3 regions of the Dorea sp. MB18-49 genome follow, and region 1 is predicted to be linked to each of the others. Evidence: riboswitches for the same ligand, from Rfam matches in the RefSeq annotation. Region 1 holds a riboswitch; each other region holds the start of a gene.
The links. Region 1 has a riboswitch for glycine ahead of glyA (serine hydroxymethyltransferase). Riboswitches for the same ligand answer to the same signal wherever they lie in the genome.

Region 2: linked by a shared signal. The riboswitch ahead of NCY30_RS02180 (GrdX family protein) and the one ahead of glyA (serine hydroxymethyltransferase) in region 1 are both predicted to bind glycine.
Region 3: linked by a shared signal. The riboswitch ahead of NCY30_RS02120 (alanine/glycine:cation symporter family protein) and the one ahead of glyA (serine hydroxymethyltransferase) in region 1 are both predicted to bind glycine.

The regions. Positions count from the first base shown of each region.
Region 1 is NZ_JAMOYX010000001.1:76,105-86,983, forward strand. It holds gene NCY30_RS00435 (ABC transporter permease) at 1-216, opposite strand, end outside; gene NCY30_RS00440 (ABC transporter permease) at 203-1,345, opposite strand; gene NCY30_RS00445 (ABC transporter ATP-binding protein) at 1,360-2,292, opposite strand; gene NCY30_RS00450 (sensor histidine kinase) at 2,403-3,569, shown strand; gene NCY30_RS00455 (response regulator) at 3,566-4,222, shown strand; gene NCY30_RS00460 (MATE family efflux transporter) at 4,240-5,634, shown strand; gene NCY30_RS00465 (ornithine cyclodeaminase family protein) at 5,636-6,583, shown strand; gene NCY30_RS00470 (RidA family protein) at 6,588-6,965, shown strand; gene NCY30_RS00475 (Mrp/NBP35 family ATP-binding protein) at 6,971-7,804, shown strand; glycine riboswitch at 8,090-8,163, shown strand; partial or broken gene glyA (serine hydroxymethyltransferase) at 8,265-8,726, shown strand; gene NCY30_RS15280 (hypothetical protein) at 8,727-8,885, shown strand; partial or broken gene NCY30_RS00485 (FAD-dependent oxidoreductase) at 8,863-9,399, shown strand; gene glgB (1,4-alpha-glucan branching protein GlgB) at 9,494-10,879, opposite strand, start outside.
Region 2 is NZ_JAMOYX010000002.1:74,183-85,061, reverse strand. It holds gene grdA (glycine/sarcosine/betaine reductase complex selenoprotein A) at 1-98, opposite strand, end outside; gene trxA (thioredoxin TrxA) at 176-493, opposite strand; gene trxB (thioredoxin-disulfide reductase) at 549-1,493, opposite strand; gene grdB (glycine reductase complex selenoprotein B) at 1,526-2,836, opposite strand; gene NCY30_RS02185 (glycine/sarcosine/betaine reductase component B subunit) at 2,855-4,135, opposite strand; gene NCY30_RS02180 (GrdX family protein) at 4,208-4,588, opposite strand; glycine riboswitch at 4,733-4,845, opposite strand; gene NCY30_RS02175 (alanine/glycine:cation symporter family protein) at 5,056-6,429, opposite strand; gene NCY30_RS02170 (glycine--tRNA ligase) at 6,677-8,077, opposite strand; gene recO (DNA repair protein RecO) at 8,152-8,871, opposite strand; gene NCY30_RS02160 (hypothetical protein) at 8,843-9,013, opposite strand; gene era (GTPase Era) at 9,089-9,985, opposite strand; gene NCY30_RS02150 (insulinase family protein) at 10,019-10,879, opposite strand, start outside.
Region 3 is NZ_JAMOYX010000002.1:58,536-69,414, forward strand. It holds gene NCY30_RS02105 (TIGR03943 family putative permease subunit) at 1-479, shown strand, start outside; gene NCY30_RS02110 (dihydroorotase) at 1,096-2,361, opposite strand; gene NCY30_RS02115 (DUF3877 family protein) at 2,509-3,042, shown strand; glycine riboswitch at 3,274-3,378, shown strand; gene NCY30_RS02120 (alanine/glycine:cation symporter family protein) at 3,380-4,837, shown strand; gene NCY30_RS02125 (diacylglycerol kinase) at 5,087-5,464, shown strand; gene NCY30_RS02130 (phasin family protein) at 5,486-5,899, shown strand; gene NCY30_RS02135 (ABC1 kinase family protein) at 5,914-7,494, shown strand; gene nifJ (pyruvate:ferredoxin (flavodoxin) oxidoreductase) at 7,681-10,879, shown strand, end outside.

The DNA of each region.
Region 1 (10,879 bases):
ATACTGTGATAGATATGTGGAAAGCCCTTTGGAAAGTACGCCCCCATCATGATCTACCACACCTACCGTGAGTGCTTGGGCATGGAACCCGGTGCCGGAAGTATTGCTGTCGCTGCCGGAGGCAAGGATTCCGATCGTAAGGAAGATTGCCAGATACATGAATACCATCAGGAGATTGCGTTTGGTTATGATTAAAAATCCTTTAAATACTGTCATAACGTTCCCTCCTTATCATAAGAAATGAGAAGCTGATACAAAGCAGACACATGATTACAAGAATCAGGATACACCTGCGGTAGCGGACAGCATCATCATAGACACTGAGGCAGTAGAATGCATCACTCAGTACACTGGCAGGATTGATCCGGTTGATGACCGGGCAGTGCTGTTCGATCACATTTTTCATTCCACCGAACATCAGGCCTGCAAGGAAACTCGGTAACAGTGTAACGAGGACACCGATTCCGGATTTGACACTGTAGGACAGTTTGCCGGCGCATCCGATCAGAATTCCGAGACAGATACCGATCAGGGTTCCCATGAATGTAATGAGAAGAAGTTTCGGAATGTCATGCCCAAGGCTGATATGAAGTACCTGGGTAAGGTAAAGCTCCAGGATCAGGATGTTGACGAAATGAATACTTTCCAGTACCAGCAGATCGCCGAGAATCAGGGAAAGTTTGTGGGTCGGTGTGATGCTGCGCCGTTCTCCGAGTGCACTTAAGTTCGCCTGAAGCTGAACCGTGGAATGGATGCTTAAGTAGACTCCGCTTAAGCAGGCAAATGCGATCAGTGCGAGAAAATAAGTCAGTGTCGGATCTAAGGAATGTCTGCCTAAGGACTTTTCTTTCACCAGTGTCTGATAGTCGTTCAGAGAGGCAAGGGCGTCCGAAAGCTTTTCCGGATGCTGTGTGGCAATATCCCGGATCATGTCAGCATTCTTTTCATAGCTGTCCAGAAGGGAAGACAGAATGCTCTGGTTAATGCCATTGGAAGCAATGGTAAGGGAAGGAACCGACTTCACGTAATAGATGCCGGATATTTCCTCCCGCCGGAGCGCTTTTTTGGCAGCTTTTTCTGTCTTGTAAGAATGGATATCGATCATGTCCTGATCCGTTTCATTCAGAAATGTCAGGAAAGATGCTGCATTTGCGGAACTGCTTTCCACTGTGACGATGGCAACAGGAACCGGTTCCCAGTCGGTCTCTCCGGTTCCTGCAAGACCGGTATTTCCAAAGGACACATAGAACAGGGTTCCAAGGATGAGCGGAAATGCGAGAGCCCAGAACATGATAGAGCGGGAACGTATTGTCTGTAAGAACTGATATTTTAATAAATGTAACATAAAGTGTCCCTCCTTTAATCCCTGAGTTCTTTTCCTGTGATCTCAAGGAAGACATCATTGAGAGTCGGAAGCTCGGAGAAGACGCGTCCGAATGGAATGTCCTGTTCCTGCAGGTAATTCAGTACCCGGATCAGATTGTGTTTTGCACCGCTGCAGCGTAGGATCATTGTCTGATCTTTGTATGATAAGTCAAATACATGTGAAAGGGAGCGGATATCTGCCAGGTTGTTTTTCGTTAACGCAACCGCTTCGATCGTGATCGTCTCACCGGTCTTGATCATTTTTTTTAGTTCCTCGGTTGTGCCGGAAGCAAGTACACGGCCATGATCAATGATCGCGATACGGGTACAGATCTGTTCCACCTCTTCCATGTAGTGAGAGGTATAGATGATGGTAGATCCCTGACGGTTGAGTTCCAGAATCCCTTCCAGAATCTTATTACGGCTCTGAGGATCTACAGCAACGGTCGGTTCATCCATGATGATGAGTCTGGGCTTATGGACAATGCCGCATGCGATATTCAGTCTTCGTAGAAGTCCGCCGGAGAGTTTCTTCGGGCGCATCTTACGGAAATCGGACAGACCGGTGAATGCGATGGCCTCTTCCACGAGTTCTCTTCGTTTTTGTTTGTCTCTGATATAGAGTCCGCAGAAATAATCGATGTTTTCATAGACGGACATCTGCTCAAAGACGGCAATGTTTTGCATGACAACACCGATATCCTGCTTGATATCGTAGCTGTCCGGCTTCATATCCTTTCCAAAGATCGTGATCGTTCCTTTGTCATATTTTAACAGTGCGAGCAAGCAGTTGATGGCGGTGGTTTTACCGGAACCGTTTGGTCCGAGCAGTCCGAAGATCTCACCTTCTTCGATGTCGAGTGACAGGTGGTCAAGCGCTAACAGATCACCGTAACGTTTTACAAGATTTTCTATATGTACAAGCATAAGATTTCCTCCTTGATGATTTGTTACTTGTAGTATAGCGGATGGCTGATTATAATGGTAGTGTCACCGGTCATAAATTGAATGTGACAAATGTAATATAGGAGAAAAGAATGAGAAAGATAACAGATGAAGGATTTTTGTTCCTTTACGGAGCAGGACTTCTGGTAACAGCGGAAACAGGGATTCCGGCGGTTATCATTATTCTGTTTGCGTGTATCTATACCTGTGTGAATCTGGTAGGGAAAGAAAAGTATCTGCATTACATTATGACGATTGCTTTCGTGGCAGTCGGAATTGTTTTTAAAGAAATGTGGATGTTTCTTCCGGTAGTTTTATATAATATGCTATGCTTTTATTCTCCGGTTTATATAGGGGTTGGTGGTATAATCGTGGCCTGTGAGGCGCCGGCGTTCCGGGAATATTACGGGCTGGAAAAAGAGATGCTTATTGTTGCCGGGCTGGCAGCAGCAGTTCTGTTATATGGACGGACCAGGAGGCTAAATGAATTGGAGCAGGAATATAAAAGGGCCAGAGATGACAGCAGAGAACTGACACTGATGCTGGAAAAGAAGAATCAGGATCTGCTGGAAAAGCAGGACACAGAAGTATATCTGGCCACACTGAAAGAAAGGAATCGTATCGCCAGAGAAATCCATGACAATGTGGGACATATGCTGTCGCGATCCATCCTGATGGTGGGAGCGTTAAAGACTGTTAATCAGGCTGAGAATCTGAAAGTCCCGATGGAGCAGCTGGATCAGACGTTGAACGAAGCCATGACGAATGTAAGACAGAGCGTGCACGATCTGCATGATGAGTCGGTAAATTTAAAAGAAGTGATGGAATCGCTGGCAGAAGAATTCCGTTTTTGTCCGGTACAGCTTACTTATGATATGGGATATGATATTCCAAAAGAGATCAAATACAGCTTTATAGCCATTACGAAAGAGGCACTGAATAACGTGATGCGCCACAGCAATGCAAATGAGGTGAAGATTTTGGCAAGAGAACATCCCGGACTATATCAGCTGATCATAGAAGATAATGGAACGTCAGATGAGCGGATCCGGCCAGATGGAGACTGGGAAGAATATGCCGAGAAGGAAAGTGCCGGAAAGACCGAAAACGCTCGAAAAACAGAAAATACAGAAAGCAGCGGAATCGGGATCGAGAATATGAAAAAACGTGTCCGCATGCTTGGCGGAACCATGCAGATCCAGAAAGAAAATGGCTTCCGTATATTTATTACGGTTCCTAAAAATGAGGGAAAAAGATGAAGATAGTAATTGTAGATGACGATATCCTGGTATCCAGTGCGTTAAAGACAATTCTGGAAGCAGGAGGAGAAGTAGAAGTAACCGGCACCGGACAGGATGGAAAAGATGCCGTCCGGTTATATGATGAACTGCTGCCGGATGTTCTTCTGATGGACATCCGTATGAAGGACATGAACGGTCTGGATGCCGCAGAACAGATTTTGAAAAGGCATACGGATGCAAAGATTCTTTTGCTTACCACGTTTTCCGATGATGCGTACATCGTAAAAGCATTAAAATATGGTGTGAAAGGATATCTGATAAAACAGGATTACGGCAGTATCCTTCCGGCATTGCAGGCGGTGCAGATGAATCAGACCGTATTCGGAACTGAGATTATGTCCAGAATCCCGGGATTGCTTCAGAAAGAGCAGAAAGAAAAAGAGCAGACATTTGACTGGAACAGTTACGGAATCGGAGAACGGGAACTGGAGATCACAGCACTGGTTGCTGAGGGACTCAGTAACAAAGAGATATCGGAGAAAGTCTGCTTAAGCGAAGGAACGGTCCGGAATTATATCAGCAATGTGCTCGAGAAACTGGAATTAAGAGATCGGACACAGCTTGCGGTGTATTATCTGCAGAGAAGCAGAAAATGTGATAAGAATAAATAGGAGCAGAGAAAAAATAAATGGAAGAAAAAAGTAAATATACAAAAACAATCAACTGGAAGCAATTCTACCGGAATGTATTCGCTCTGGTCATCCCGATCGCAATCCAGAATCTGATCAATGTCGGAGTTACGGCGACGGATGTGATCATGCTTGGAAAGGTTGGAGAGAAAGTGTTATCCGGGGCATCTCTTGCAGGACAGATCCAATACATCATGACACTGATCTTTTACGGAGTGACCTCCGGAGCAACGGTTCTGACGGCGCAGTACTGGGGGAAGAAAGACACCAGAACGATAGAGAAAGTCCTGGGTATGGGATTAAGTGCCGGACTCATCGTTGCAGTAGTATTCGCAGGAGCAGCCCTTGGCATGCCGGAGACACTGATGCGGATCTATACCTCTGATCCGGAAGTTATTGCAGAAGGAGTAAAGTATTTAAGAATCGTAGGATTTTCCTATGTGTTCATGGCGGTGACACAGGTGTATCTGAATATTATGCGCAGTATCGAGAGGGTAATGGTGGCTACATTTATTTATCTGATTTCATTGCTGATGAATATTGTGGTAAATGCGGTTCTGATCTTCGGACTATTTGGATTCCCGGTAATGGGAGTAAGAGGTGCGGCAATCGGTACGCTGTGTGCCAGAGCAGCCGAGACAGTGATGGTTCTCGTTTATGCCATCTTCCGAAATAAAGTAGTAAGGATCCGGCTTAAAGATATGGTGAAGATCGATAAGGTTCTGTTAAAAGATTTCGCAGTTTATTCTATGCCGGTGGTATTAAATGAACTGATGTGGGGACTGGGAACGTCGGCGAATACGGCGGTGATCGGGCATCTTGGAAGCGCAGCAGTGGCAGCCAACTCGGTTGCGCAGGTGGCAAGACAGCTGGCAACAGTCGTAACATTCGGGATTTCCCATGCAACGGCGATCTATCTCGGCAAGACGATCGGGGAAGGCAAGATGGAACTGGCAAAAGCATACGGAAAACGTTTCGTGTGGTTAAGTCTGATTCTTGGAATCCTGGGTGGTGTGCTGATACTGATCTCGGCACCAATCGCCAATGCGAATCTGGCACTGACCGGACCGGCAAAGAATTACTTAAGTTTCATGTTCTTCGTTATGTCGTATTTTACTGTGGCACAGGCATTTAATACCACAATGGTAGTGGGGGTATTCCGTGCAGGCGGAGATACGAAATTCGGATTGATCATGGATGTATCGACGATGTGGGGATTCTCCATTTTACTCGGGGCAGTGGCGGCATTTATTTTGCATGCCAGTGTGCCGGTCGTCTATGTTATACTGATGAGTGATGAACTGATCAAAGTACCGATTACTTTAAAGCGGTATTTGACATACAAGTGGCTGAGAGATGTCACAAGGGAACAAAAAGAACTGGAGGAAATGTAAAATGATCGTATTAAGCAAGGAGCAGATCGAAGAAATGGTTGATCCGGATCAGATGATGGATCAGATCGAAGAGGCATACCGGATCTATGGATCAGGTGAGTTCTATATGCCGCCAAGACCGACGGTAGAACATGAAAATAAGCAGCTCATGTATATGCCATGTTACACAAAGGATATCATAGGGACAAAGATCCTGTCGATCTTCCCGGAGAATTCCAAACTGGGACTGCCGTCGATAGATGGTATCGTGTTACTGAATGATTATACGACAGGCGCGCCGCTTGCTGTTATGGACGGGCAATCGGTAACGGCATGGAGAACCGGAGCTGTCGGCGGTGTGGGGATCCGCCATCTGTCAAGAAAAGACTGTCGCACCGTAGGAATCATCGGAGCAGGAATGCAGGGATTCCATCAGGCTGTGTATGCATGTGCGGCAAGAGATATCCATACCGTATATGTGTTCAACCACAGTGACCGTGATTTGACAGATTATCTGGAAAGACTGAAAAAAGCTATTGATAAGGAAGACGTAAAGGTAGTACAATGTAAAGCAGTGGAAGAGCTTGTACGAAACAGTGATATCATCTGTACAACAACTCCTTCTACCACACCTGTTCTTCCGGATGATAAAGAACTTCTGAGAGGAAAATGCATCATTGCGATCGGCTCTTATATGCCGGAAATGAGGGAAATCCCGGATGCAGTACTGGATCTGGTGGACAATGTATACATTGAACTGCCATACGCATGTGAGGAAAGCGGAGATCTAAGCCAGCCTCTGGCAAGTGGAAAACTTACAAAAGACCGGGTAAAACTGATGCATGAATATCTCGTATCGGGGGAAAAAGAGATCAAAGAAGGTCAGACAACATATTTCAAATCGGTTGGAATGGGATTATTTGATGTGTGTATCGCACAGAAATTATATGAAGTAGCAAAGGAGAAATAACATTATGAAAATCGTAGCAACAGAAAAAGCACCAAAGGCACTTGGACCATACTCACAGGGATATGTACACAACGGAGTACTGTATACAGCAGGACAGATCGCAATCAATCCGGAAGTGAATGATGTAGAAGCAACTACAATTGAAGCACAGACAGAGCAGGTATGTAAGAACTTAGGAGAGGTCTTAAAAGAAGCTGGAACATCATTTGACAAGGTATTAAAGACAACATGCTTCCTTGCAGATATGAGTGACTTTGCAGCATTCAACGAAGTATATGGAAAATACTTTACATCAAAACCGGCAAGAAGCTGTGTTGCAGTAAAGACACTTCCAAAGGGAGTTCTGTGTGAAGTAGAACTTATTGCGGCTGTAGAGGAGTAAGATAAATGGCAGAAGAACAAAAAACAGGCTGCAGCCCGTCCGATTGTGCGGGCTGTTCCCATGCAGGTGAATGCGGAAGCAAACCGCAGAGTCTGATCAAACCGGAAAATAAAAAATCACACATCAACCATGTGATCGCAGTTGTCAGCGGAAAAGGCGGCGTTGGAAAATCTATGGTTACCGCATCGCTTGCAAGGCTGATGAGAGAACAGGGATTTTCTGTAGGTATCATGGACGCAGATATCACAGGTCCATCCATTCCGAAGATGTATGGAATCCATGAAAAAGCAAAAGGGGATGGAGAAAATATTTTCCCATGTGAGGCAAAGGATGGAACGAAGATTATGTCCATCAACCTTTTACTTCCGGAAGAAGATGATCCGGTTATCTGGAGAGGTCCGGTCATCTCAGGTGTTGTCACACAGTTCTGGACAGATGTTGCATGGGGAGAACTGGATTATCTCTTCGTAGACATGCCGCCGGGAACCGGTGATGTACCGCTTACCGTATTCCAGTCCCTTCCGGTAGAAGGCATCGTGATCGTAACTTCCCCGCAGGATCTGGTACGCATGATCGTAAAGAAAGCCTACAATATGGCAGGACAGATGGATATCCCGGTACTCGGAATCGTCGAGAACTACAGTTATCTGGTATGTCCGGACTGCGGACGTAAGATCTCCGTATTCGGCGAGAGCCACATCGACGAAGTGGCAGAAGAACTCGGCGTTCCGGTCATCGGTAAGATGCCGATCGATGCAAGTCTTGCAGAGGCAGTGGAGAATGAGAACTTTGCAGAAGTAAGCAATGATTATCTTGCGGAAGCAGTGAATAAGCTTTAAGAGATGGAGATAAGAAGATGGTATTTGGCAGAGTTGAAATGCTTTGACAGGTACCATCTTTTGTGATAAATAATTAACTTATGGATTTACTGTTGACTTAAAGGACATAACTTGTTGTGCTAATTGCATGGTTGATGGGTGGATTTGTGAGATACATATGTGCAAAGTGCATAAATGAAGTGAAACGTATTATTTTAATAAAATGCGTAGAAGGAAGCAAAGATATCATGCAGCATAGGAGCTGAAGGGGCATGCAGAAACTCTCAGGTAAAAGGGAACGAATTCGGACGACGCTCTGGAGAACAATAAGAATTGTACCGAAGAAGTAATCTTTCAGGTAAAAGGACAGAGGCAGACAAAAAACACTTTTGAAAAGAAAGTATTTTTTGCCTGCTTTTTTAGTGCTCAAAATAGGGAATGGGCGCGAAAAGCAGGCAGATTCCGAAGGAGGTAAAAACAAATGAACAGAATCGAAGATGTAACAAACTACATCACAGAATGTGACAAAGAAGTTGGGGAAGCACTTGCATTAGAGCTTGGCAGACAGAGAAGAAATCTGGAGCTGATTGCATCTGAAAATATTGTAAGCCCGGCAGTGATGCTGGCAATGGGAACCGTACCGACCAATAAGTATGCAGAAGGTTATCCGGGAAAGAGATATTACGGCGGATGCGAAGATGTAGACATTCTGGAGAATCTGGCAATTGAAAGAGCAAAAGAATTATTCGGATGTGAGCATGTATGTGTACAGCCGCATTCCGGAGCCAATGCCAATACTGCAGTGTATCAGGCACTTCTCGAACCAGGCGATACCGTTATGGGCCTGAACCTTGCACATGGCGGACACCTGACACATGGTTCACCGGTGAATTTATCCGGAATCTCGGCAATGGATATCGCAAAAGGTCTGCTGGACAATGGTATTCATCCGCCTACAATGTATTTCCCATTGATCGTGGATGAAGCACTGATGGTAGAGCCAACCGAGACCGAATCGAAAGAAACGCTGGATAATGCGATCGCAGTATTCCGTAAGTTATACGAACTGGCAGGAACAGATCCTGAAAAAGCGAGGCATTGATATCCATACTTCTGCGGCAGTACAGGGCGTAACAGTAGAAGGAGAGACCTGTACCTGTCACTATATAGAGAAAGAAAAGGAACAGGAAGTGACAGCAGAGTATGTGTTGTGTGCAGTGGGACGCTGTCCGAATACAGATGGACTGTTTGGAGAAAATGTAAAACCGGATATGGAACGCGGACGTGTGCTGATGAACGAAAACTTCGAATCCAGTATCCCGGGAGTCTATGCAATCGGTGATCTGATCTTTGGTGCACAGCTTGCACACGCGGCAAGCGCACAGGGAATGGTTGTAGCTGAAAAGCTTGCCGGAAAAGAACCATCCATAGATCTGAGTATCGTTCCAGGATGCGTTTATACAGATCCGGAGATTGCATCTGCCGGAATGACAGAAGACAAGGCGAAAGAAAAAGGAATTGCCGTAAAATGTGGTAAATTCATCATGAGCGCAAATGGTAAATCTATCATTACACAGGAAGAGCGCGGCTTCATCAAAGTCGTAGCCGAAGAAGAAGTAAATTGTTATTTAGTTCATCAGACCGGTTACGCGGACCGGAATAAAGGATTCCTAACTTTTATTCCGGTCCGGGCAGCCTTCGCTTAATGCATTAAACAGCAATCGAATAATACACCGCCGAATAAGCCGAAAGATCCAGCACAGCCTTCCCGTCCGTAACCTTCACTTTCTTCTTCGTATACTTCTTACATCCTCCAAAAGTTTCATCATCACTAGCCAGAATCACTTCCAGTTCTTTCGCATCTTCCACCGGAAGTTCATACCCTTTCTGATCCTCATCCGAGAAATTAAAGACAGCGGCAATACGTTCTTTGCCATCCGTTCTTTCAAAAGCGTAGATACAGCGTTCTTCCTGATGACAGTCCAGCCAATGGAAGCCGGCGTTTTCATAGTCTTTTGCGGAAAGAGCCGGAGTTGTCATATACAGATGATTCAGTTTCTGCATGAAGTGATGGAATGCATCGTGAATTGGATACTTCAGGATATCCCAGTCCTGTTCACGTTTTTCATCCCATTCACGGAGTTGTCCGATCTCATTCCCCATGAAGTTTAATTTCTTTCCAGGATGTGCATACATGTACATATAGAAGGCACGTGCCTGTGGGAATTTCTCTTCGTATTCTCCATGCATTTTCTGGGCGATGGTTGCCTTTCCGTGAACCACCTCGTCATGTGAAAGCGGAAGAAGGAAAACATCGTTATAATAGTACATCATGGAGAACGTAAGCTTGTGATAATCGCGGCTTCTGTATTCCGGTGCGGTGCGGAAGTAGTCAAGTGTATCGTTCATCCAGCCCATATCCCATTTGTAATCGAATCCAAGTCCGCCCTGATCAGCAGGTTTTGTTACGCCTTCGAAAGAAGTAGAATCTTCGGCAGAGAGCATAGCTGTCGGGTGCAGTGTTTTTAATCCGCGGTTCATTTCACGAATAAAGTCTACTGCATTATTGTTGACACCTCTTGCCGGTTCACCCTGCCAGTAAATGATACGGCTGATTGCATCCATACGGATTCCGTCCACATGATATACGCTTAACCAGTAGTTCGCAGCAGACTGCAGGAAGCTTCGGACCTCGCCTCTGGAATGCATGAAGTTGCAGCTTCCCCATTCGCTGACACCAACGTCCTGATGTGGATATTCATAAAGTGAAGTTCCGTCATAATCGGCCAGTGCATAATGATCAACGGCAAAATGTACCGGCACGAAATCCATGATCACACCGATGTCGTTCTTGTGGCAGGCATCAATGAATTTCATCAGTTCTTCGGCAGTTCCATAGCGTGATGTCGGGCTGAAGAATCCAGTATTCTGATATCCCCAGGATTCGTCACACGGGTGTTCGCTGAGCGGCATGATCTCGATATAGTTATAATCATTTTCCTTAAGATAAGGGATCAGGATGTCGATCATTTCTACATAAGTGTACCAGTCGTCTGCTTTTTCAGAAGGCTTCTTAAATGAGCCGAAATGCAGTTC
Region 2 (10,879 bases), on a different contig from region 1:
TCAGCACCTGCAGTTTTTACACATTCTGCGATAGCCGGTCCCGGAATTCCATCACGGTCTCCGATAATTATTGCTTTTTTCCCTTCTAAAATAGCCATAATTACGATCTCCTTTCTTTTTTATTTAAACCTTATCAAGGTCATTCATCTATGATTTAGAAATTACCTCTCGAGAATCAGATATATTTCTTAATCATTGCTTCAATTGCTTCAGCTGTACAGTCATCTTTTACCAGCTCTTCTACTTTTTCCCCGTCTTTATAGATTGCCATTACAGGAAGTCCAAGAACTTTCTGGGCAATTGCAAGACGGCGTGCTTTTGTTGTATTTAACGATGTGAATTTGAGCTTGTCCCCATAAGTATCTGCAAATTCATGTACCTTCGGCATCAGTGCCTGACAAGGAACACATCCATCTCCATAAAAGTCAACAAATACATAACCTTCTGCTTTTAATACTTCTTCTTCAAACGTAGTCTTATCTACATCTATCATGTCATTTTTCCTCCTTTTTTTATTATAATGACCCGGTTAAATTCCGGAGTTTCTCCTAAAAATAATCTGACATGCTGCGTTCGACCTGAACAGCTGCGATCGCACCATCTGCTGCCGCTGTTACCACCTGACGCAGGCTCTTTACACGTACATCTCCTGCTGCATATACACCCGGAATATTGGTATGCATATCAGCATCCGTCTTAATGTACCCTCTTTCATCCATGTCAATGACGCCTTCAAAGATCTTTGTATTCGGAACCGTTCCGATAAATCCGAACAGCCCGAACATTCCGTCTTCCGGATCTGCTTCGACTTTTGTTACTTCTCCGGTCTTAACATTCTTCACATACATTGCCTGAAGGATGTCGTCACCTTCCAGTTCTTCTACGACACTGTCCCACATAAAGAAAAGCTTCGGATTCTTAAATGCTTTTTCCTGAATTGATTTTGCAGCCCGCAGTTCATCTCTTCTGTGAATGATCGTAACTTTTCTTGCGAATTTTGTCAGATACATAGCCTCTTCTACCGCGGAATCCCCACCGCCGACTACATATACTTCAAAATCTTCAAAGAAGTTCGCATCACATGTTGCACAATACGAAACACCTTTTCCTCTGAACTGTCCTTCTCCCTTGCATCCAATTGATCTTGCATGTGCACCGGTAGCAATGATCACATTCTTAGCACGGTATTCATTTTTTTCACTTTTCAGAATTTTTACATCGCCTTCCAGTTCTACCTCTTTGATCATATCCGATACTCTTTTGGCCCCGAATTTTTCGGCCTGCTTCGTCATCCTTGCGATCAGGGAAGGTCCTGACTCCCCTTCTACGATCTGTCCAGGATAATTCTCAATCTCATCTGTGATTGCAATCTGTCCGCCATCCTGTCCTTTTTCAATGATCAGAACATTCAGCCGGCTTCTCCCTGCATACAGTCCCGCTGCCAAACCAGCAGGACCTGCACCAAGGATGATAACGTCATAAATCTCACTCATTTTACGTTATATCTCCTTTATTTTTACATGTATTACTCGAAAATGGTCTGTCCGTCAACTTCTGTTGTCAAAGCTTTCAATGCTTTTTCTACGATCTGACGGCGTAATTTCTTTTCTTCTTCCTTATCCAGTGCCGGATTACCAAGTGGATGTGGAATTGCAACTGCCGGTACGATTCTGTTTGCACCAACTGTCATAGAAATCGGAGTGACTGTACAAATATGTACAACAGGAATTCCTGCTCTTTCGATTTCTTTTACCATCGTTGCACCGCAACGAGTACAGGTACCTCAGGTAGAGGTAAGGATTACTGCATCTACTCCGTCGGCTTTTAATTTCTGTGAATATTCTGCTGCAAATGCTTTCGCAGATGCTACAGATGTTCCGTTTCCTACGGTTGCATAGAACAGATGATGAAGCGATCCGATCACACCTTCTTTTTCCATATCGCGAAGAACATCTACCGGAAGTACACGGTCCGGATCTTCATTCGCATATACCGGATCATATCCGCCATGTGCAGTCTCATATGTCTCTTCTGTAAGATCTGTAACTCCTGTAATATCATACTCTCCATAGTGAGAAGCACTTGAACTTTCTATGTGGTCCGGGTTTCCCTTTGGAACGATACCACCGGAAGTAACCAGGGCAATCTTCGCATGTGCAAGATCCTTCACTGCCGGATTTGGTTCTACTCTGTCAAAATTCGGCATCGGATATTCTGTTACATATGGCTTGTCATTCAATTTCTTGATCAGCATCTTAACCGCACGTTTGGATCCTCTTTCTTTTTCGAAGAAGTTTACACGTACACCATTTGGGATATATCCTTCTTCTGCAGATGAACCGATTTTTTCTCCTTTTGCCAGTTTCACTGCCAACGGAGCAAGTTTCTTCACTGCATCCCTCATACCTGCCGCACTGTTCTTTGTTGAGATCATGTAGACATCATTCTTGAACATATCTGCTCCAGGGTTTTCTACATACATACCTGTAACTGCAGGAATTCCAAGTTCCTCCTGAACAGCTGCCGCAATTGTACCGCAAGCCACACCATAACGTCCTGCATTGAATGCCGGTCCTGCAATAAATACATCCGGTGCCTGCTCTTTTACCATTGCAAGAATATCTGCTTTTGCTTTTTCAAGGTTCTCATTGAAGTAAGAATCTCCGCAAATAACTGTTGCAATAATCTCTGCTTCATCTTTAAAATTCTGTGTCAGTGCCAGACCAGGTCCTACAACTTCCCCAACACGAATTTCTGCAGGATAGTCTGCTTTTTCCTCTCCACCAATCTGTGCAAAGAACTGGTTGATATAATGAACTACTTTTATCTTAGACATATTCTTATCCTCCCTCTTCTATCTTGCACTCAGTTTATTGAAACCTGTCTCATTTGTTGCACCTGTGATTACCTGAAGTTCTACTTCCAGAGATCCGTCCTCACGCAGTGTCTCTTCACTTGCTCCGGCAATCTTTGTCACATAATCCAAAGTTCCAATTACTTTATCAAGTTTTGGCAGGATAACAACTTCATTTGCATTACCACCTGTTACAACCGCATCTGCTGCCACATCTGCGTCCGCAAGAGACTGTGATTTTCCATCACGTCCGGCATACTCATCTGTAATAATTACAGTCTTGATGCCTTCTGCTTCGACCTTCTTACAGTTCATAATAAGGTCTGTATCCGGATTACCAAATCCTTCCTGTGATACGATAACGCCATCCAGATCTAACATCTTACACAGTTTTGCTGTCCAGTCAGAAGATCTTTCTTTATCTGCAAGGTATACATTTTCATTTGTAATGATCTGACATACAAAGTTCAGTGTCTTTCCATGTTCTTCAAACAGATCATGAACAACCGGATTATTCTCATGTACATATGTAGGATTCTTATCACATGCAGATACACAGTTACCGGAGACGATTGCTCCGTCCATGATCTCTGTAGGACTTAAGATTGTAGGAAGTGTCTTCTTTGCATCCACTCCGTATACATAAGTGTCATGTAAGAGTCCCTGGCTTTGAAGCATCTGGACATATGCAACTCTCGGAAGATCCGGATACTGTGTGATTCCTTCTTTGATACCGCATGTCTCATACACTTTTGTCTCATCTGGTGTAAGCTCACGCGCTAATTCCCCAATGTAAGCTGCTACCCGGAATCCGGCAAACCGGACTGCTTTTTCATATTCATGCTGCTTGATACCTTCTACAGGTTCACATACCATAACCAGATTCAATGTCTTGGAAAATGGTGTGTAATCAGCTCCCGGTCCGGTCATGTCAATGATACCTTCCTGGAAACCGACGATTCTTCCTGCTGTTACAACAGCCATTCCTTTTAATGCATATGTCTTTCCAGAACCAACGGTATCAACTTTTGAAATAATTCCCGGGAATACCCCGCCTTTTCCCTCAACTTTTACTCTTGGTTCGATCACATCTTTTACCGGTGTGATTCTTACTGATTCTCCTGGTTTCGCAATATCAAAAGTGACTGTTTTGATATGCTCATCTTCCAATGCTACCGCTTTTACAGCTCCTTTATCTACATACAGGATTCCATCTTCAATCTTTGATGTATCCGCAAACTGGATATCCTTAATGTAAATATTCCCCATTTCTAATCTCACGATCTTTTCCTCCTTTTTTCATCTTCTTTTATAAAACGCTACCCGTTTTACAACCTCTTTTATCACTGTCTTCTACCAGACATCCGCAGACGCCAGTCCGCTCTCTAATAAAGTCCAGTCAACCAATTGAAAATCCTTATAAACTTCTTCTTTGTAATACTTACTTTTATCTTGAAATTTCTGACATACCAGAATCGCATTTTCAATCAATCTGACAGATTCCCCATCCACCTTCTCCTTTCTCTCAGATATCAGCACAGATTTGTACGGTGTTTCCTTTGGTTTTACACTTCCTGATAATGGATGTGTCAATAATCTGTGACCTTCGTAAATTCTGTCCCTTACTACCTTCAGAAGTTCTTCATAAGAGAGTTCCAGATAGATTACCTCATGTGTATCATCCAGCCTGGATCGTACAAGCGGATTATTTGTGATCACCATATACTTACTCATTCATGTCCATCCTCTCTTATGTTATTTCAACCAGCCTTAGAAAATAAAAAGGACGTTCCACGCCAGTTACTGCGTTCAAACGTCCTTTTCTGTCTTTCGTCCTGTTAAATCTAATTCCCCTTACAGTACAAGATTCAGAATGTAGTCCCTTTCTCCGTCCTTTTGCCTGAAAGTTTCGTCCGGTTTTTCTCCATTTTTTTCGATACCGGTTTGCCTCTTCGGCGGCTGCCCTGGCAGCTCTCTCTTGAGAAATATCATCCCACTCTTCTTTTCAGTTATAGAAAATTTTTATATCATTTATTTTCTTCCTCTATATTACATCATTGTTACTTATATTGCAATACTTTATCTTTTTTTATCTTTTTTTAGTTGTTTTGAACAATTATGTAATCTGCTTTTTGTATATTTTTCTATTTTCCCTCCGTTTTTCGTTTTCACTTATTCATTATTCACAAAGTCTTTTTTCTTTATTTTACTTTTTTATTTTTTAAGAAATTATGATAGTAATCGTCATGCAATTCTTTCATCTGGCTGCTCAGGAAGAACAATGCAAGAATATTAGGAATTACCATCAATGAATTGAAACAGTCTGCCATATTCCATACCAGATCAACCTGTGCAAGTGAACCTAACAATACACAGAGCGAAACCAGAACCGCATACGGCTTTACTGCCTTTTTTCCAAATAAATATTTCACATTGGCCTGCCCAAAGAAATACCAGCCAATAATCGTCGAAAATGCGAAAAAGAACATACAGATTGCAATAAATACATTACCGAATTTTCCGAATACACTCGAAAATGCATACTGGCTGAGTGCTGTACCTGTAAGCCCTGTCGGAATCGACTGTGTTGTAATAATCACCAGTGCCGTCAGATTCAGAATTACAAAGGTATCAATGAATACACCGATCATTGCTACAAATCCCTGCTCTACCGGATGTTCTACTTTCGCTACCGCATGTGCGTGAGGCGTCGATCCCATACCTGCTTCATTCGAGAACAGTCCTCTTGCCACACCTTTTGTGAGTGCAAGCTTTACCGTTGCTCCCACTGCTCCGCCACTGACTGCAGACGGTTTAAAAGCACCTACAACGATAGAATAAAATGCATATGGGATTTCTTTAAAGTTTGCAAAGATTACAATCAGTGATCCGATAATATAAAAACATGCCATGATTGGAACAATCGTCTCTGTAACTTTTGCAATTCTGGAAATTCCTCCGACAAATACAAACAATGCGATAGCCGCTATAATGATCCCCACCACTATCTGTGGTATACCAAATGCAGTATGAAATGCTGACGCTATCGAGTTGGACTGTACCGCATTTCCCATAAATCCCAGTGCAAAAATAATCAGAACAGAAAAGACAGCTGCCAGGATTTTTCCAAAAGTACCTTTGAAAGCCGCCTGGATATAATAAACCGGTCCGCCTGTTACATGCCCGTCTTTTCCTACATGCTTATATTTCTGAGCCATAATAGCTTCTCCGAAAATGGTCGCCATTCCAAGAAATGCCGCAATCCACATCCAGAAAATCGCTCCCGGTCCGCCTATTGCCAATGCTGTTGCCGCTCCTGCAATATTCCCCGTTCCTACCTGTGCTGCAATAGCCGTTGCAAGTGCCTGAAATGATGACATACCGTCTTTTCCCGCCGTTCCTTTTTTCGAAAACAGTCCGCCAAACGTTCTTTTCCACCCGGCCTTAAATCCACGTATCTGGATAAATCCGAGCCGGATCGTAAATATAACACCTCCTCCTAACAGCAGAATGATCAAAATATAATCTGCCAGATAATGCTGAATCAGTAATACGATATTATTCAGTTTATCCAAAGTCTTTCCTCCTTACTTATAGATTTTACGAATAATGAATTAAGTCTTTTCTATAAATATACTCTTTCATTTATTTTAAATCAATATTTTATTTTATTTTTTATTTTTTTGTACATTATGCACAAATCAATTTCTACATACCTGCATATATAAAAAAAGACCGTGAAACCGCCATGCATGCACTTTGGCATACATAGCCGATTCCACGGTCTCTTGTTTTATCTCTTATGCTTCAATTTTCTGATTCTTACCACTCGAATTTCTTCTCAAAGTAAGCATCCAGATCTTCAATCTTGATTCTTTCCTGTTCCATGGTATCTCTGTCACGGACAGTTACTGCTCCGTCTTCTTCAGAATCGAAATCGTATGTTACACAGAATGGTGTTCCGATCTCGTCCTGACGACGGTAACGTTTTCCGATATTTCCACGGTCATCATATTCGCAGTTGTATTTCTTGCTTAACTGTGCAAATACTTTCTCTGCGCCTTCATTCAGCTTCTTAGAAAGCGGAAGCACACCGATCTTAACCGGTGCCAGTGCCGGATGGAAGTGAAGAACCGTACGTGTATCAGGCTTCTCCTCTGTTCCGATCTCTTCTTCATCATAAGCACTGCAAAGGAATGCAAGTACCATACGGTCTGCACCGAGTGACGGCTCGATAACGTATGGGATGTATTTTTCCTTTGTCTCATCATCAAAGTATGTCAGATCCTGTCCGGATACATTCTGATGCTGTGTTAAGTCGTAATCTGTACGGTCAGCGATTCCCCACAGTTCTCCCCATCCGAATGGGAATAAGAACTCAACGTCTGTTGTTGCTTTACTGTAGAAAGAAAGCTCTTCTTTATCATGATCACGGTAACGTACTTCATCATCTTTCAGTCCTAATGCAGACAGCCAGTTCAGACAGAACTTCTTCCAATAATCAAACCATTCAAGGTCTGTGTCCGGTTTGCAGAAGAATTCCAGTTCCATCTGTTCGAACTCTCTGGTACGGAATGTAAAGTTACCAGGTGTGATCTCGTTACGGAATGATTTACCGATCTGTCCGATACCAAATGGCAGTTTCTTTCTGGATGTACGCTGTACATTCTTGAAGTTTACGAAGATTCCCTGTGCAGTCTCCGGACGGAGATATACCGTATTCTTCGCATCCTCTGTTACTCCCTGGAATGTCTTGAACATCAGGTTGAACTGACGGATATCTGTAAAGTCATGCTTTCCACATGTCGGACATGGGATCTGATTCTCATCGATAAAGTTCTTCATCTGCTCCTGTGTCCATGCATCTACCGCACCATCCAGTTCAATGTTATTCTCTGCACAATAATCTTCGATGACTTTATCCGCACGGAAACGTTCGTGACACTGTTTACAATCCATCAGAGGATCACTGAATCCTCCGAGATGTCCACTTGCGATCCATGTCTGTGGATTCATAAGGATCGCACAGTCCACACCTACATTGAACGGAGATTCCTGAATGAATTTCTTCCACCATGCTTTTTTTACATTGTTTTTCAATTCTACTCCGAGATTACCATAATCCCATGTATTTGCAAGCCCGCCATAGATCTCAGATCCCGGATATACAAATCCTCTTGCTTTCGCCAATGAAACGATCTTATCCATAGTCTTTTCTGCCATTTTTTTATCCTCACCTTCTAAAAATATTCATAATTGTAATTAATTATAGCGTCTGACTTCTTTGTTTTCAAGCCTTATCGCACAATTGTTTCCAATATCTCCAATGATTTGAAGCGTTTTCCCAGATATTCATCCAGATATGCTTTTGTAAGTTTCTTCAGTTCTTTCAGCACATCTTCTTTTACCACGAAAGTATATAGTTTCTCAACCGGAGAACACACGATGTACTGCAGTGTATATAATGTCGACGGAAGCAGCCGGATTCCATCGGAAATATGTCCGGCACACTGCGTGCATATCACACCACCCCGCCGTATACTGAACACTTTTTCCCGCTCTCTGTCCCCGCACATAATACATTCCATCACCTGCGGTCCTTCCCCGTTCACGGTAATTGTCTTCAACTCATAGATGCATCGTATCAGTTCATTCGGAATATGGACATTCGTCAACGCTCGCAGCGTCTGATACAGAAGTTTCAGCATCTCTGTCTCATCATTCGCCTCTCTTGCATAATATCCCGCCAGATCCATAAAATAGAATCCATAATACGCACCTTCTACATCTGTACGCAGTTCCTGGAAATAATTGGAAATAGAGGCCGACACCAGTGTGTAGGATGTCCGCCCCTCATACACAGTAAACTCTCCAAAAGAAAAAGGGCTCGTCACTCCCATCAGTGCGCTGTTCGGTCTTCTTGCACCGCGTGCGAATGCCGAGATCTTCCCTCTTTCCCTGGTCAGTATTACCACTCGTCTGTCATATTCACCTATCGGTGCTGCTGTCAGTATCATGCCAGTCAGTGTAATCTGATTTACCAATTGTATCTCCTTCTTTGTATCTGTTCATCGTCTCCTCACAGATACGCATTCCCTTATAATACAGATAATCTTCTATCTTTCCCGTTGTGACGAATCTGTCCCAGTACTCTTCCATATGATCACCTCATCCTTTGCCAGGGCATATTTTTTCTAATGCTCCAAGATTAGGTTCTCCCATGGATACTGCTTTTTATTCGTCCTCGCGGTATCCAAAATTTTTCATCAGGAATTCACTGTCTCTCCAGTCTTTCTTTACTTTGACCCAGAGCTTGAGATTGACCTGCTGATCCAGCATTTTCTCGATCTCATAACGTGCAGTACTTCCGATCTTTTTCAACATACTTCCTTTTTTACCAATAATTATCCCCTTGTGTGAATCGCGCTCACAGATAATTGTTGCATCGATGTGCATCACTTTATTTCTGACTTTCATACTGTCGATGGCAACTGCGATACCGTGCGGAATCTCTTCCTGCAAGCAGTGCAGTGCTTTTTCACGGATCAGTTCGGCCACAATCTGACGCTCCGGCTGATCTGTAATGGTATCTTCATCATAGAACTGTGGTCCGTACGGAAGGTATTTCATGATCACTTTTACAAGCTCATCGGTATTGTCACCGTTTCTCGCAGATACCGGAACGATTTCTGCAAAGTCATAGACATCTTTGTACGCAGCGATTGAAGGAAGAATCTCTTCCTTCTTCACGCTGTCGATCTTATTGATGACCAGAACGACCGGTGTCTTTACCTTTTTAAGCTGGCTGATGATATGCTGTTCACCTGCTCCGATAAATGTTGTCGGCTCTACCAGCCAGAGCACCACGTCAACTTCATTCAATGTACGTTCTGCCACATTGACCATATACTCCCCAAGCTTGTTCTTTGCTTTATGGATTCCCGGTGTATCCACGAACACAATCTGACCGTCATCTGTTGTAAGTACGGTCTGGATACGGTTACGTGTCGTCTGTGGTTTATTCGATGTAATCGCGATCTTCTGTCCGATCAGCTGGTTCATCAGAGTTGATTTTCCAACGTTTGGACGACCGATCAATGTTACGAATCCTGATTTATAATCCTTTTTCATATTTTCTCCTGTTCTTTTATCCGTTGAAGACAACTAAAATGTCGTCACATTTTTAAACATATCTTTTGCTTCTTCTATCTTCTCTTCGCTTCCGATCACGCAGACCTGTCCGGCTTTCATCACTGCCTCTACGACATCCGCCAGTTTCCGGATATCTTCCTGTCCTGCCTCAAGGATCTGCAGACGCTCTTTCTTGATTGTCTCTGCACTGACTTTATTCATGTACAGATTGAACGAACGGTCTCCTTTTGCAGACGGTGTCATCGGCTGGTCAATATTACTCATAGTTCCGATAATATATTTATTCATATCACGATCGCTGACGGTAAAGTTTCTCAGATAATCGGCAATGCCTTCGTAAACTTCCATCGTTCTTTCCAGGTTCGGATCACGGTAAGATACAAAATAGCCCTCTCCGGTACGGCTGAATCCGCTCATGCAGCCATAAGCGCCGCCTTTGACACGGATATTCTGCCACAGGTAATCATAGCTTAAGATCACCTTTAAGATCTGCAATGCACCCGTATAATCTGCCCCGTTATCAATAAAGTTGCCGACTCTTGCCACATACTGAACTTTGGAAGCAGTCTTGAATCCTTCATTCTTCATCTCACAGTGCAGTACGCATCTGGTATCTTCCACCGGATCTTCGAACATTGCTTTCTTCAGACCTTCTACCAGCTCTTCCATGCCGTTCAGGCCCTCTTTTGCAGCCGTGTAACTGATCATCATATTGTCTGCACGGAACAGCTTATGGGCCAGCATCTGAAGCTTCTGTACCAATACGTCTTTTTCTTCTTCAAAATGTTCCTCGATATAAGCGATCTTATCATAGAACTCGATACCGCTTGTCATGTCTTTTAACTTAGATGACGGAGATGCATAAGACATCGC
Region 3 (10,879 bases), on a different contig from region 1:
GATTCAGACGTGCACTGAAGGTACAGAATCCGATGGCACAGCTGATCTTTGAAGATATGCAAGGCAAGATCATCGAGCCATCCGAAGAAGATCTCCCATATGATGTAAAAGGAGACAAGATCGTACTGGATGATGTTGATTTTGGTGTGTGGTATGTGGATGCATATGATCATCCGGAATTATATCTGCATAAAGAAATCGACTTCAAAGGACAGATCTTCCGCCCGAAGGGAATGCCGGACAATATGTTCGTTCCGGTCAGAGAGATCATGACATGCTGCGCGGAAGATGTACGTTATTACGGATATCCATGCAAAGCAGAAAAGAAGATCGATGTAAAAGCAAAATCCTGGATGCAGATCCGTGCAAGGTTCGAGTACGAGGCAGTAAGTTCCTTTGGAAATAAACAGCCGGTACTGTACCTGATCGATATGGAACCAGCCGCAGAGCCGGAAGATAAGGTTGTGTATTTAGGGTAATTGGGATTTAATTCAGAAAGGCACGACGACCCGGACCTGCATAAAAAGTAGGAAGCCGTTCCTGTTCAGGTTCCGTCGGCGGGAAATACTAAAGCGTCAAAATTATGCTAAAAACGGGCTTCCGAAATTTGCAACTCGCCATTCGGCTCAAACAGGCAAATTTCGAAAACCCAACGCATAATTTTGACGCTTAACTATTTCCAACACCTTCTTCACATTCACTGGAACGGCTTTCTACTTTTTATTCCGTGTGTGTCGAATACCTTAAGAATGAAATGGCAAGTGCGTAACCGTAGTGGCCTTCACCGGGTTACACTTCCGGGCATTTTATTTATTAACATTCGCTGCCAGTCACGACTTGAAGGAAACAATAGATAAGGATTATTGTGAATGTGGAATGCCGTTAGAAACAGTTAGAGAGTCAGAAGCACCGTTAAAGGAACGAAGCGAACGTGTTTGAGGCGAACGCCGAGTTTGAGCGTAGTTCCTTTGCTTTTAGGTGATTCTGACTCTCTTAGTGGTTCTTATGGTATGGAACCTGAACAAGAAGCCTTATCTATTGTTTCCTTCAAGGACTGAGAGGCCGTTTCTCCAGTTAATAAATTAAATCCCAAGCTTATTTTATATCAGAATATACGATGTTTCCTCCGCAGATCGTATATTTCACCTTACCGGTAAGTTCCTCTCCGGTAAATGGTGAGTTTGATGATTTGGAAGCATATTCTTTCGGGATCCATGTTTCATCAGGGTCAAATATAACAAAGTCTGCATCTGCACCTTCCTGAATTGTTCCGTAAGGCAGATGGTATAGCTTTGCCGGGTTCACTGTCATTTTTTCCAGAAGTTGTATCATGGTCAGATATCCGGGCTTTACAAGGTTGGTGATACCGAGTGCAAGGGAGGTCTCGAGACCGATAATGCCGCTTGGGGCTTCTGTGATCGGTTTGGATTTTTCTTCTGTGCTGTGTGGGGCATGATCCGTAGCAATCAGGTCAATAGTTCCATCAGCGAGTCCTGCAATAATCTGCTGGCGGTCATTTTCCGTACGAAGCGGCGGATTCATCTTTGCCAGCGTGCCATGTTCCAAAACAGCGTCTTCTGTTAAGGAGAAGTGGTGCGGTGTTGCCTCAGCGTGTAATTTTGCTCCCAGTTTTTTGTATGTACGGATCAGATCAATCGATACACCGGAACTGATATGCTGGATTACAACATCTGCACCGGAACGGAGCGCCAGAAGACAGTCTCTTGCCACCAGTGCTTCTTCGGCAATGGATGGAGAACCGTAGATGCCGAGTGCATCGGATACTTTGCCATGATTGATTCCATTGTTGCGGATAAAAGCCGGGTCTTCTTCGTGAAGACTGATCGGAACGTTTAACTTTGCGGCATTTTTCATCGCCTGATAGCAGAACTCAGCATTCAGAAGAGGGATGCCGTCATCGGTAAATCCGCATGCCCCGGCTTCTTTTAATGCAAGCATGTCTACTTCGTCCCGGCCCTTTAATGAACGGGAGATTGCAGCAGCCTGGAAGATACGGATATCTTCTTTGGAAGCACGTGCAAGATTATCTTTTAGGGTGTCTGTATTGTCGACCGTAGGGGATGTATTCGCCATACAGATTACAGTAGTAAACCCGCCTTTTGCAGATGCCTTTGCTCCTGTATGGATATCTTCTTTATATGTAAATCCCGGATCACGGAAATGTACATGTGTATCGATGAGTCCCGGTCCGACAACGAGTCCTCCGGCTTCTAGAATCTCCTCGGAATCTTCTGAAATTTCAGGTGCGATTCTTGCAATTTTTCCGTTCTTCACCAGTATATCCATATGCTCGGACAGACCAGATGCAGGATCAACCACAAGTCCATGTTTGATGATCATGATAAATTTCCTCCTTAAAAATCTGATGTTAAAATACAGTAAATATTATAAATGTAGTATAATGTATTGGAAATGGGCTTGTCAATTAAGAGACATGGAACAGGAAAGCTGAATATATGAGAAATAAAAGGAGCACGTAGAACAGAAATGGGATTTAAACGTTTGGAAAAAAATTTGATCGATATTATAAAAGAAGAACAGGCAAAACTTGGATTTCGGAAAGAAGAGATCCGTTTGTATTATCCATTGATTTCCCTCAATCATTTCTTTGAGGCGGATGACGATGTGGATGAGATGCAGACACGTCTGGAACAGTTCCCGGAAGAAGTAAAGAAAAAACTCGGAGATATCTGTGTAACGCACAAAAAAGACAGATTCTGCCTGCATATTCCGGAACAGGGAAGTGTCTATGTACATGAACATACGGCAGAAAATGAATTCATCAAAAAGCTGGTGGAGCTGATGATGAATCACGGAATCAAAAAAGAAGATATCCTTGCGATATTTCAGAAAGAGGCAAAAGATATCAGGGTGGGAGATATGCACAACGGAGAATTTGACTTTTGGGTAAGATTTCCGGAAGAAAATGAGGACGAATACTATTACTGCTTTAAGGACGAAGGGTGTCATGTGATCTATCACCGTTTTTTGCCGGAAGATTATGCAGATTTCGGATTCTGAAAGGCAGTCGGAAAAGAATAAAAATACAGATGCAGACAGGAATTATAATTATAACTTATAAATGCTGCCTGCATTTTTAATTATAAAATATCTTGCTATATGTAAAGATTCATGATAAGCTATACTACATCGTGCTAAAGCAAAGACGTGCTAAAGCGATTTGGGTGAGGACTTATTCTCAAAATAATGACAATTGCTTTGACGAATTTGCTGCAATGCGATTACGTTATCATAAAAAACTCAGGAGAGTCTTTTCGTAATGAAATGAAAAGCGCCGAAGGTGTAAGCAGAAAACAGATCTGCAAATCTCTCAGGCAAAAGGATGGAGGAATGAATTATGGAAATTTTGGGACGTATTGACACTTTTATCACATGGTTTGACGGAGTCGTATGGGGACTTCCGTTAATCATCTTAATTCTGGTCACAGGAATTTTTCTGACTGTGCGCTTGGGCCTTCTTCAGGTAAGGTATCTTGGGAAAGCGTTAAAATTCATGGTGAAAAATGAAGAAGATGGACACGGAGAAGTAACTAGCTTTGGAGCTCTTTGTACCGCATTATCGGCAACAATCGGTACCGGTAATATCGTCGGTGTGGCAACTGCAATTTCTGCAGGTGGACCAGGAGCGTTATTCTGGATGATCCTGACAGCATTTTTAGGAATGGCAACAAAGTATTCAGAAGGTCTTCTGGCAGTAAAATACCGTACGATCGATGAAGACGGGCATGTACTTGGCGGACCATTCTATTATATTGAGAATGGAATGGGTGTAAAGTTCAGATGGCTTGCAAAGATATTTGCATTCTTTGGAGCAGGGGTTGGATTATTCGGAATCGGTACATTTACACAGGTGAATGGTATCTCATCTGCAGTCCGTAACTTTTTTGATCCGAACATGGCACATACAGTAGCATTATTTGGAAATGATTATTCATGGGCAACTGTAATATCCTGTCTGGTACTGACGGTATGTGTCGGAATGGTTGTATTAGGTGGAATCAAGAGAATTGCAAAAGTATCTGAGATCGTCGTTCCGTTCATGGCGGTTCTGTATGTAGTATTGGCAGTCATTATCATGGTGACAAATATTACCGCAATTCCGGCAGCTATTGTAACAATTGTAAAATCAGCATTTACCGGAAGCGCACTGGCCGGTGGTGCAATGGGAAGTATGATCGTAGCAATGCAGAAAGGTATTGCCAGAGGAATCTTCTCGAATGAATCCGGACTTGGAAGCGCACCGATCGCAGCGGCTGCAGCACAGACCAAAGAACCTGCAAGACAGGGACTGGTGTCAATGACCGGTACATTTATTGATACGATCGTAATCTGTACGATGACAGGACTTTCTATTGTCATAACAGGAACATGGAATACGGGACTGGAAGGTGTGGAAATTACGACAGCGGCCTTCCAGAAGGGACTTCCGTTCCCGCCGGTTGTGGCATCCTTTGCATTGATGATTTGTCTGGTATTCTTTGCATTTACAACGATTCTTGGATGGGATTATTACGGAGAACGATGCCTGGAATATCTGTTTAATAAGAATATGAAAGCTGTAAGAGCGTATAGATGGCTTTATATTATATGTGTATTCATCGGACCATATATGACGGTTGCGGCAGTATGGAATATCGCAGATATCTTCAATGCATTGATGGCAATCCCGAATCTGATAGCCTTGCTTGCGCTCAGCAAAGTCATAGTAAAAGAAACGAAAGCATTTACGGAAAAGCTGAATGTGGAAGAGAAGAATCAGAGAATTCTCAAAGGAATGAATGCAGAGAATGCATAATAGAATATAAGTTCTGTAGAGCATATGGTGATAAAATACAGGGATTTTGGTATAAGAAGCAGAATCCCTGTATTTATTTTTGTCCTCTTATTTTGATAGAAAAAATATGCTGGATGCAGAATTTATAAAAGGTCATACTTTTCTTTAAAAGTCCGTATTATTTCTAAAATAAAACAAAATACATACAATGTTTGTGTAAATTTGTGCAAAATGTGTTAAAATGTAAGAAAACAAAGGACAGGTGCAAAAATGAAGAAACAAAAGAAAGATCCATTGTATAAAAGCTTCGGTTATGCATTTGCCGGAATATTTGCAGTGGTAACGAAGGAACGGAATATGAAGATTCATTGTGTGGCAATGGTTTGTGTGGTGATCGCAGGATTCGTATTTCATATTACACCGGTAGAGTGGTGTATCTGCCTGACATTGTTTGGTCTTGTCATGGCATTGGAAATGGTGAATACGGCGGTAGAAGCAGTGGTTGATCTGGTCACGGAAGAGAGAAAGCCGCTTGCAAAGCTTGCCAAAGATGCGGCGGCCGGAGCAGTATTGATCGCGGCAATCATGGCAGCAATTGCAGGGATGATCATATTTATTCCAAAGCTTTTGGAAAGCCTGTCTATATAGACATCGAAAGGAGAACGACCTATGGAAAAATTAGGAAGCGGATTAAAGAAAGTATTACTTGCAGGAATCGGAGCAGTTGCAGTCACAGGAGAGAAATCAAAAGAACTTCTGGATGAGATGGTGAAAAAGGGTGAGCTGACTGTTGAACAGGGCAAAGCACTGAATGAAGAACTTAAGCATAACATCAAGTCGACAGTAAAAGAAAAAGTGAATGTAAAAGTAAAAACATCTTCACCGGAAGAACTGGATGAGCTTTTGGATAAGATGACTCCGAAACAGATGGCATTGTTGAAACAGAGAATTGATGAGATGGAGAAAAAACAGGAAGAATTTGAAGCAGCAGAGACGGTAGAAGATGTGACAGACGAATCCGTATGCGAAGATGCGGCAGAGAAAGCAGCGGAAGAAGAGACAGCTGAGAACGAAGATATTTAAAGAGGAACAGGTTCATGAGTAAGGGAGAATCCAAAGAATACCGTACCAGGTTAAAGGAGATTACATCCGTACTTCATAAATATGGAATCACCAGGGGAATTACGCCTCAGAAACTCCGGATGATACTGGAGGATCTGGGGCCTACTTATATTAAAATCGGTCAGATTATGTCACTGCATTCAGACATTTTACCGAAAAGATATTGTGATGAACTGATGTGTCTGCGTTCAGAAGTAACTCCGATGGAATTTCCGGAAGTAAAAGAAGTGATCGAACAGGCATATGGTTGTCCGTGGAATGAAATATTTGCATTTATTTCCGATACACCACTGGGATCAGCATCCATTGCACAGGTCCACAGAGCAGAACTGCTCAGCGGTGAACAGGTTGTTATCAAGGTTCAGCGAACAGGTATTTATGAAATTATGGCAAGAGATATCGGACTCCTTCGGAAGGCAGTAAAGCTGATGCCGCCGATCAGTCTGAAAGGAATGGCTGACTTCGACCAGGTACTGGATGAACTTTGGAATGTGACACGGGAAGAGATGAATTTTCTCACCGAAGCATCGAATATGGAAGAGTTTGCCAGACGGAATGCGGATGTCGTATATGTAAGAACACCGAAACTATATCAGGAATATACAACCATGCATGTGCTGGTCATGGAATACATCGAAGGGCCTGCAATCGATGATAAAGAGAAACTTCTGGCAGGCGGATACGATCTGGAAGAGATAGGGATCAAGCTGATCGATAATTATATCAAACAGGTGATGGAAGACGGTTTCTTCCATGCAGATCCCCACCCGGGAAATGTAAAGATCCAGGATGGCAAGATTGTATGGATCGATATGGGAATGATGGGAAGACTGACCGAACGGGATAAAGAACTGATCGGAAAAGCAATCCGCGGCATTGCAGAAAATGATATCGGCATGATCCAGGAAGCAGTCATGGCACTGGGTGAATTTAAAGAGAAACCAGATCAGAGCGTATTGTATGAAGATATCAGTGAACTGATGTCGAAGTATGGGTCCTTAGATATGGGAGAGATCGATGTTGCAGAAGTGATGATGGATCTTATGGAAGTGATGAAGGAAAATAAGATCCGTATGCCGCATGGTCTGACGATGCTGGCAAGAGGATTGACTAACATGGAAGGCGTGCTTGCAGACATTGCTCCACAGATCAATATGATCGAGATCGCATCCAGACATATTTCAGAGAGTATGTGGAAAGATCTGGATTGGAAAAAAGAATTAAAACATGCAGGAAAGAATCTTTACCGTTCGATGCATAAAGCAGTAGAAGTCCCGGGACTTGCGGCGGATGCACTACATGGTCTGATGAAAGGTCAGACAAGAGTTAACCTGGATCTGCATGCATCCAACGATCTGGCACAGTTACTGAGGCGTCTGGTGCGGAATGTGGTAATGGGATTGTGGGTGATGGCATTGCTGATCAGTTCAAGCATTATCTGCACTACCAATATGAGCCCGAAGATCTGCGGAATCCCGGCAATTGGTGCGATTGGGTATTTATTTGCATTTGCGATTGTGATGTATGTGCTTATTAAGCATATTCTTTCCAAATGAATTTGGGATTTATTCTCAGTTTTATGGGCAAATATGCCCGACAAAATGCTACAAGAATCCGCATTTGTACCTAAAAATGAACAAAATAACCAAGAGAATAACTAGACTTTTCCATAGACAGGAGATATAATAAAACCATACACGTCAATATATGATTTGTACTATTATCAAGGAGGAACAACGAAAATGGCAAGAAAAATGAAGACCATGGATGGTAACCAGGCCGCAGCTCATGCTTCATATGCATATACAGAAGTTGCAGCAATTTACCCTATTACACCATCATCAGTTATGCCGGAACATGTAGATGAATGGGCTACAGAAGGAAGAAAGAACATATTTGGACAGACTGTTCAGGTAACAGAGATGCAGTCAGAAGCTGGTGCTGCAGGAGCAGTACACGGATCTCTTTCTGCTGGTGCTCTGACAACAACATTTACAGCATCACAGGGACTTCTGTTAATGATTCCTAACTTATATAAAGTAGCAGGAGAACAGCTTCCTGGAGTATTTAACGTATCCGCTCGTGCGCTTGCAAGCCACGCACTGAATATCTTCGGAGATCACTCTGATGTTTACGCCTGTCGTCAGACTGGTGCAGCAATGCTTTGCGAATCCAGCGTACAGGAAGTTATGGACTTAACACCAGTTGCACACTGTGCAGCATTAAAAGGAAAACTTCCATTCATCAACTTCTTCGATGGATTCCGTACATCACACGAGATTCAGAAGATTGAGACATGGGATTATGAAGATCTGAAAGATCTGGTAGATATGGACGCAATCGATGCATTCAGAAATCATGCACTGAATCCAAATCACCCATGCCAGAGAGGTTCAGCTCAGAACCCGGATATCTTCTTCCAGGCAAGAGAAGCATGTAACCCATACTACGACGCTATGCCGGCTATCGTACAGGAGTACATGGATAAAGTTAACGAGAAGATCGGAACGGACTACAAACTCTTCAACTACTACGGAGCAGCAGATGCAGAGAAAGTTATCATCGCTATGGGTTCTGTATGTGACACAATCGAAGAGACAATCGACTACTTAACAGCAGCTGGGGAAAAAGTTGGTGTTGTTAAGGTTCGTCTTTACAGACCATTCTGTGCACAGGCATTAATTGATGCAATTCCTGACACAGTAAAATACATCAATGTACTTGACAGAACAAAAGAACCAGGAGCTCAGGGAGAGCCATTATACCTGGATGTTGTTTCTGCATTAAAGGGATCTAAGTTCGACGCAGTACCGGTTAACGGCGGACGTTACGGATTAGGATCTAAAGATACAACACCTGCACAGATCGTTGCAGTATTCAACAACGCAGACAAAGAAAGATTCACAATCGGTATCAACGATGATGTTACAAATCTTTCACTTGAAGTTGGTGCACCACTGGTTACAACACCAGAAGGAACAATCAACTGTAAGTTCTGGGGACTTGGAGCTGACGGTACTGTAGGAGCTAACAAGAACTCTATCAAGATCATCGGTGACAATACTGACATGTATGCACAGGCTTACTTCGACTATGACTCTAAGAAGTCTGGTGGTGTTACAATGTCTCACCTGCGTTTCGGTAAGAAGCCAATCAAATCTACTTACCTGATTCACAAGGCTAACTTTGTAGCATGTCACAACCCATCTTATGTAAACAAATACAACATGGTTCAGGAATTAGTTGACGGAGGAACATTCCTTCTGAACTGCTCTTGGGACATGGAAGGTCTTGAGAAACATTTACCAGGACAGGTAAAAGCATTCATCGCTGATCACAACATCAAGTTCTACACAATTGATGGTATCAAGATCGGTAAAGAGATCGGACTTGGCGGACGTATCAATACAGTCCTTCAGTCAGCATTCTTCAAACTGGCATCTATCATTCCGGAAGAAGAAGCAATCGATCTGATGAAGAAAGCTGCAAAAGCTACTTACGGAAGAAAAGGTGACAAGATCGTACAGATGAACTACGATGCTATCGATGCCGGTGCTAAACAGGTAGTTGAGATCGAAGTTCCGGAATCTTGGAAATCTTGTGAAGACGAAGGATTATTCACACCAGAAGTTAAGGGTGGAAAAGACGATGTTGTAGCATTCGTTAAGAACATCCAGTCTAAGGTTAATGCTCAGGAAGGAAATACTCTGCCAGTATCTACATTTACTGACTATGCAGATGGATCTACACCATCAGGTAGTGCAGCATATGAGAAACGTGGTATCGCAGTAGATATCCCTGTATGGCAGTCAGAAAACTGTATCCAGTGTAACCGTTGTGCATATGTCTGCCCACATGCAGTTATCCGTCCGGTAGCACTTACAGAGGAAGAGCTTGCAAAAGCTCCAGAAGGAACAAAAGCTATCGATATGATCGGTATGCCGGGAATGAAATTCACTATGACTGTATCAGCTTATGACTGTACAGGATGTGGATCTTGTGTAAATGTATGTCCAGGTAAGAAGGGTGAAAAAGCTCTTGTTATGGCAAACATGGAAGAAAATGCAGCAGAGCAGGATATCTTTGATTTCGGACGTGAGATCGAGGTTAAACCAGAAGTTGTTGCTAAATTCAAACCAGAGACAGTTAAGGGAAGCCAGTTCAAACAGCCATTACTTGAGTTCTCAGGAGCTTGTGCAGGTTGTGGAGAAACACCTTATGCAAAACTGATCACACAGTTATTTGGTGACAGAATGTACATCGCTAATGCAACAGGATGTTCTTCAATCTGGGGTAACTCTTCACCGTCTACACCATACACAATGAACTCTAAGGGACAGGGACCTGCATGGTCTAACTCACTGTTCGAAGACAACGCAGAGTTTGGATATGGTATGTTACTTGCTCAGAAAGCAATCAGAAAGAGACTGAAAGAAGAAGTTGAAACTGTTGCAGCATCAGAGCAGGCTTCAGCAGAGGTTAAGGCAGCTTGCCAGGAATACCTCGATACATTCACATGTGGTATTACAAACGGAGATGCTACAGATAAATTAGTTGCAGCATTAGACGGATGTGACTGTGATACATGCAAAGACATCGTTAAGAATAAAGACTTCCTCGGTAAGAAATCTCAGTGGATCTTCGGTGGTGACGGATGGGCTTACGATATCGGATTCGGTGGAGTTGACCACGTATTAGCAAGTGGTGAAGACATCAACATCATGGTATTCGATACAGAGGTTTACTCTAACACAGGTGGACAGTCTTCTAAGGCTACTAAGACTGGTGCTACAGCTCAGTTCGCAGCAGGCGGAAAAGAGACGAAGAAGAAAGACCTTGCAAGCATGGCTATGAGCTATGGATATGTATACGTTGCACAGATCGCTATGGGTGGAGACTTCAACCAGACTGTAAAAGCAATTGCAGAGGCTGAGGCTTATC